One region of the Amycolatopsis sp. A1MSW2902 genome, then DNA from elsewhere that is predicted to be linked to it. Evidence: riboswitches for the same ligand, from Rfam matches in the RefSeq annotation. Region 1 holds a riboswitch; the other holds the start of a gene.

Region 1 (3,210 bases):
GGCTACGGCGATGCCGACGATTTCCGTTGCGCCGGAGACGATGTCCAGTGCGATTCCGCCGCCCACAATGGTTTCGCCGTGTTCGGCCAGGACGGTCAGGTAGTCGCGGTTGCGTTCGACATCGGCGTCCGACACGTCGGGCGACTCACCGAAAGCGACGTTCTGCACGGACCGCAGGCGGCGGAATTCGTCGTCGGACGACGGTTCGCGCAGCTGAATGTGTTCTGGCGCAACGCAATCGACGAGGTCTTCGGTGCCGCAGGTCATCACCGGCACGCGTCGTTCCAGCGTGAATCCCGCCGCGACGAGAGCCGCTTCGACATCGGGAGCCGCGTCGGTGAAGAACTCCAGCCGGGGCAGGAGATTTCGTTGCCGGTAAGCGGAAATCAGAAGAGCGATCTCGGCGGACGAAGGGTTCGCGCCGTCGTCGGGGATGGCGTAGTTCGCCATCGGATGAGAGCTGTCCTTGGCGAAAGTCGCCAGGAACGGGCCGATTCGCTCGGTTTCGCGGCCGATCGGTGCGGTCGCGCGGACGTATGCCTGAAGGGCGGACATCTCTGGTGGAAGCCTTTCGCGAAGAAGGAATGCGCGGGCAGCACAACAACTGGCAACCCCACGCCGGGCGCGCAGGCCGAACAGCTCAGGCCAGGCGGCCGGGGCGGGCCGTGGCGGAGCACATAGGCATTCCTTCGTCCGAAACGAACTTCCCATTCATCGTCTCAGACCCGGCAAGCGAATTAACGGTTCAGCGCGGCGCGGGCCTGGTCCACGATCCGGGCCAGGTGCACGCCCCGGCGGACATCGCAGGGATGCGTGGTCGTTCCGCACGACACCATCGCGGCGAAATCGTCGAGCAGCGCGGTGTACGCGTCGTTCGCCGTGCCGGTGCGGCCCAGCGTGCGGAGGCCGTGTTCGCCGAAAACCGAATACTCGACCACCGTCGGCTGGACCGGCAGGCGGAGGCTGAGCGTCGCGGTGCTCGTGATGCCGCCTTCGTGTTCGAGCAGCAGCTGCCACAGATCTTCGGGACCGCGGTGGGCGGCAAGGACCTCGGTGATCGGGCCGAGGGCGGCGTCGAGCAGGTCGAACGCGTGCGGGCCGATGTCGGCGAGCGCGCCGCCGGCCGGATCCTGTCGCCAGGCCGAGGTCGCGTATTTGCCGCTGAGCAGTGCGCCCGACAGCCAGCGCACGCTGCCGCCTCGCCAGCCGCCGGCGGCGGTGACGCCGTCCAGCCAATCGCGCGTTTGCTGGGCGAACCGCAGCGTCAGCATCACCAGCGAAGCGACGCCAGCGGACGTCACGGCATCCGCGAGACGCTGCGCCGTGGCCAGGTCGGGGGCGATCGGTTTCTCCAGGATCAGGTGCTTGCCCGCCTCCGCGGCCCGGGTCGCCAGTTCGGCCTGCACGGTCGGCGGCACGGCGAACGCGAGCGCGTCGACCTGCTCGAACAGCTCGTCCAGATCGCTGGTGGGCACGGCGTCGTAGGCCTGCGCCAGCGCGGTGGCGGCCTCCGGCCTTCGGCTCCACACAGCACTGAGCACGGTCCCCGGATGGTCCGCGAGCCCGGGGGCGTGCACCGTGGTGGCCCACGGTCCGGTTCCTACGAGGCCGACGCGCAGCTGGTCCTGTCCCACGCCCGGAAGTGTAGGTGTGTCCGCGGTCGCTTCCGGCGCGGCCTGCGGTGCGTTAACGTCGACAAGTTCTTCGCCACGAACGGGGGAAGCCGGTGAGAATCCGGCGCTGGCCCGCAACCGTGAGCGGCCCCGCGAGGGCCGCGAGCCGGATCGCCCGTCGTGGTCCGATCGATGCGAGGTACATCTGACATGCGGTTCGTGCACGCGCGGCACTGGGGGCGAGTCCTCGCCGGCTGCGCTCTTCTCGTCGCTACCGGTCTCGGCGGTGCTTCTTCCGCCTCGGCCACCACACCCGGCAAGGGCACCGACGGCTACTGCCAGGACGACAACGGCGTCACGGTGATCGTCGATTTCCAGGGGCTTGGCGGGGAAACCCTCATCCGGTGCGCGCCGGGCAAGCAGGAAAACGGCGTCACCGCACTGCAAAACGCCGGCTTCGAACTCACCGGCGCGGGCAAATACGGCCTGGCCGTGATGTGCAAGATCGAGAGCAAGCCCGCGGATCAGACCTGCACCGGCATGCCGCCGGAGAAGGCGTCGTGGAGCTTCTGGACCGCTGCCAACGGCGGCAAATGGCAGTCGGCGCAGGTCGGCGCGCAGAGCTGGAAGCCGCCTGCCGGAGCGTTCGAGGGCTGGTCGTTCGCGATCGGCAAGTCCTACACCGAGTATCCGCCGCCGCGCACCGAACCGGTGCGCAAGGCCAACGCGCCCGCGCAGGCTCCGGCGTCCACTTCGGACAGCGGGTTCTCGTGGGGACTGGTGATCGGCATCGTGGTCGTCGTGCTGCTCGTGGTGGCCGGGACGGTCGTCGCGGTGCGTCGCAGGCGTGCTGGGCAGTAGTCCGCGAGCGCTCCATCCCGGCGCGTGGTGGGTGTGGGCGCTCGCGCTCGCCGTCGCCGCGAGCCGGACCACGAACCCGGTTCTGCTCGCTTTGGTGATCGCGGTGGCCGGGTTCGTCGTGGTGCTCCGCCGCGGCGACGCGCCGTGGGCGCTGGCGTTTCGGATGTACGCCTGGATCGCCGCGGTGATCCTGGCATCGCGCGTGCTGTTCCGGATCCTGATCGGCGGCGAGGACGGCGGCCACATCCTGTTCACGCTGCCGACCATCCCGTTGCCGAGCGTCGCGGCCGGCATTCAGCTCCTCGGCCCCACCTCGGCCGAGGAACTGCTCGGCGGGCTTTACGACGGGCTCCGGCTGGCGACGATCGTGCTCTGCGTCGGTGCCGCGAACGCGCTGGCGAACCCGAAACGCCTGCTCAAAGCGGTACCCGGGGCGCTGTATGAGGTGGGAACGGCGGTGACCGTCGCGCTGTCGGTGGCCCCGCAGCTGGTCGAGAGCGTGCAGCGGGTGCGTCGCGCGCGGCGGCTGCGCTCCGGGAAGACGCGCGGCTTCCGGTTCGTGAAGGGGATTTTCGTGCCGGTGCTCGCCGACGCCATGGACCGGTCGCTGCAACTCGCGGCGGCCATGGATTCGCGCGGCTACGGACGGCGCGGCTATCTCTCCCCGCGCGTCCGGATGCTGATCGCGACCTGCGTGCTGGCCGGTTTGGTGGGTGTCGCGGTCGGGGTTTACGGC
Region 2 (3,210 bases), on a different contig from region 1:
TTCTACGCCCGTAACAACCACGTCGGCATACTGGACCAAGCTGCCGAAGGCCTCGCGACCGAGTTGCGACTTCATCCCGGTGAAGTGCGCGCGGGCCTGGTCACCGCTTTGAAGCAACGACACGGCGTGCGGGTGGCCACCGAACAGCTCGGCACTGGGCAGCACTTCTTCGACCGCCGACACAAGGTGCTGCAGCTGTCGCTGATGCTCCGGCCAGGACAGGTCGCGTTCCGGCTGGGATCCGAGCTGGCGATGCTGGAATCCGGTGCCGAGATCGACCGGCTCGCCGACAGCAGCGGATTCTCCGACGAGACCGCGCGACGGCTGCTGCGGATCGGCCTCGCCAACTACTACGCGGGCGCGCTGGTGCTCCCGTATCGGGCGTTTCTCGGCGCGGCGGAACGACTTCGCTACGACGTGACGTTGCTGTCCGGAGAGTTCGGCGTCGGCTTCGAGACCGTGTGCCATCGACTGTCCACTTTGCAGCGTCGCGGTGCGCGCGGGGTGCCGTTCTCGTTTGTCCGGGTCGATCGCGCGGGCAACGTGTCGAAACGCCAGTCGGCCACCGGATTCTACTTCTCCCGCGCGGGCGGCTCGTGTCCACTATGGATCGTTTACGAGGCGTTTTCCTCGCCGGGCCGCATTGTCACGCAGATCGCCGAACTGCCGGACGGCAAGAAGTACTTCTGGCTCGCCCGCACGGTCACGCGTGCCGCGGGCGGGCACGGCGAACCGGGCAAGACATTCGCGATCGGCCTCGGCTGCGAACTGCGGCACGCGAACCGGCTCGTGTACTCCGACGGGCTGGCGCTCGGCAAGGACGCGGCGGTGACCCCGATCGGCATGGGGTGCAAAGTGTGCGAACGCCCGGCGTGCCCGCAGCGCGCGTTCCCGGCGATCGGCCGTCCGCTGCGGGTGGCCGACCACTCAAGCAGCGTGCTGCCGTACCCGCCGCTGGGGTGAGCGCGCGGGGAGCGGCAAGTCTGCGAAGGGGCCCCTCGCGGCCGGCGGCGGGCAATGCCAGGGACTTGAGCCACGCCGATTCCGCCTGGCCGTGTCTTGAGGTCCGTGAGGGCCACCCCGAGGGAATCTGATTCCCTCGGGGTTCCCCTCACGGACCGCGCCCCAGGCGACACCTTCGGCGTGGGCGGACGCGGCTCGAACGCACCCGCAGCGCCGCCCCAAGTTCCTGGCATTGATGCGTAATCCCCGCCCAGCCCCGCGCCGAGCCGCTGACCCCGCGTCCCGGCCCTGGGCCGGCTGGGCGAGCGCGCGGGCAGCCTGGCGGCGGATCGGCCGCCCGGATGAGGGGTGCGCCACTCTCGACATACTCGGACTTCCTACTTTATGGTGTCCACAGGTCCACGGTGCAGGGAAGCCGGTGCGAGTCCGGCGCGGTCCCGCCACTGTGACCGGGGAGTGCCGTCCCGCGTGCGAAGAAGGCCACTGGCGAGAGCCGGGAAGGCCGGGACGGGGCAGATCCGGGAGCCAGGATACCGGCCGTGGACGTCCGTGTTCGTCCACGAGGATGGAGCAGAACGCATGTGGCTCACCCCTGCCTGCGTGAAAGACGCCGACCCGCCGCCGCTGCGGTAGGTCCGCGCCGTCCTGCCGTACCGCGGCGGGATCCGGTGCTTGTCGCGCCGCGCGTTCCCGTGCGGCGGCTCTCTCCTGCGCTCTTTCCGAAAGGCTTCGCTGTGACTGCTGAACTCACGCACTTCGTCGGCGGCAAACCGGTTCCCGGCACGTCCGGGCGATTCGCCGACGTCTACGACCCCAGCACCGGCACGGTCCAGGCACGGGTCCCGCTGGCCTCCGCGGCAGAAGTCGCCGCCGCGGTCGGCGTGGCCGCCGAGGCACAGCGCGAATGGGCGCAATGGAATCCGCAGCGCCGCGCCCGCGTGCTGATGCGGTTCGTCGACCTGGTCCGCGCGGAGGAGGACAGCCTGGCCCGGCTGCTGTCGTCCGAGCACGGCAAGACCGTCGCCGACGCGCGCGGCGACATCCAGCGCGGGCTCGAGGTCGTGGAGTTCGCGATCGGCATCCCGCACCTGCTCAAGGGCGAGTTCAGCGACAGCGCGGGCACCGGGATCGACGTCTACTCGATGCGGCAGCCGCTGGGCGTCGTCGCCGGGATCACGCCGTTCAACTTCCCGGCGATGATCCCGCTGTGGAAGGCGGGCCCGGCGCTGGCGTGCGGCAACGCGTTCGTGCTCAAGCCGTCCGAGCGCGACCCCTCGGTGCCGTTGCGGCTGGCCGAGCTGTTTCTCGAAGCTGGCCTGCCGCCGGGCGTGTTCCAGATGGTCAACGGCGACAAGGAAGCGGTCGACGCGCTGCTCACCGATCCGCGGGTCGAGGCCGTCGGCTTCGTGGGTTCGTCGGACATCGCGCAATACGTGTATTCGCAGGCCGCGGACCACGGCAAACGCGCGCAGTGCTTCGGCGGCGCGAAGAACCACCTGATCGTGATGCCGGACGCCGACCTCGACAAGGTCGTGGAAGCGCTCGTCGGCGCAGGGTACGGCTCGGCGGGGGAGCGCTGCATGGCGATCTCGGTCGCGTTGCCGGTCGGCGAAGCGACCGCCGACGCGCTGGTGGAACGGCTGGCCGCACGGGTGAAGACGCTCAAGGTCGGCGCCGCGCTGGACGAGACCGCCGACTTCGGCCCGCTGGTCAGCTCGGCCGCGGTGCAGCGGGTGCGCGACTACGTCGACATCGGCGTCGCCGAGGGCGCCGAACTGGTGGTGGACGGCCGGGACGTCACTGTCGACGGGTACGAGAACGGGTTCTTCCTCGGCGGCTGCCTGTTCGACAAGGTCACGCCGGACATGCGGATCTACCGCGAGGAGATCTTCGGCCCGGTGCTGGCGGTGGTGCGCGCGGCCGACTACGAGGAGGCGCTGCGGCTGCCGAGCGAGCACGAGTACGGCAACGGCGTCGCGATCTTCACCCGCGACGGCGACACCGCCCGCGACTTCACGTCGCGGGTCGACACTGGCATGGTCGGCGTGAACGTGCCGATCCCGGTGCCGATCGCCTATCACACCTTCGGTGGCTGGAAGCGGTCCGGCTTCGGCGACCTGAACCAGCACGGCCCGGATTCGGTGCGGTTCTACACCAAGACCAAGACCGTCACCTCGCGCTGGCCTTCCGGGGCCAAGGAAAACGCGAGCTTCGTCATCCCGACGATGGACTGAGGCGCGCCGTGCA

Evidence for each region. A riboswitch is a leader RNA that binds a small molecule or an ion and turns the genes downstream of it on or off. The one in region 1 is predicted to bind cobalamin.
Region 2: another riboswitch for cobalamin. It lies ahead of DMP23_RS43245 (CoA-acylating methylmalonate-semialdehyde dehydrogenase); the one in region 1 lies ahead of DMP23_RS35875 (hypothetical protein).

The regions. Positions count from the first base shown of each region.
Region 1 covers NZ_QJPO01000001.1:7,684,879-7,688,088, forward strand. The annotation lists gene DMP23_RS35865 (GNAT family N-acetyltransferase) at 1-555, opposite strand, end outside; gene DMP23_RS35870 (Gfo/Idh/MocA family protein) at 738-1,634, opposite strand; cobalamin riboswitch at 1,663-1,810, shown strand; gene DMP23_RS35875 (hypothetical protein) at 1,824-2,474, shown strand; gene DMP23_RS35880 (CbiQ family ECF transporter T component) at 2,461-3,210, shown strand, end outside.
Region 2 covers NZ_QJPO01000003.1:15,528-18,737, reverse strand. The annotation lists gene DMP23_RS43250 (helix-turn-helix domain-containing protein) at 1-963, shown strand, start outside; cobalamin riboswitch at 1,341-1,519, shown strand; gene DMP23_RS43245 (CoA-acylating methylmalonate-semialdehyde dehydrogenase) at 1,698-3,197, shown strand; gene DMP23_RS43240 (acyl-CoA dehydrogenase family protein) at 3,206-3,210, shown strand, end outside.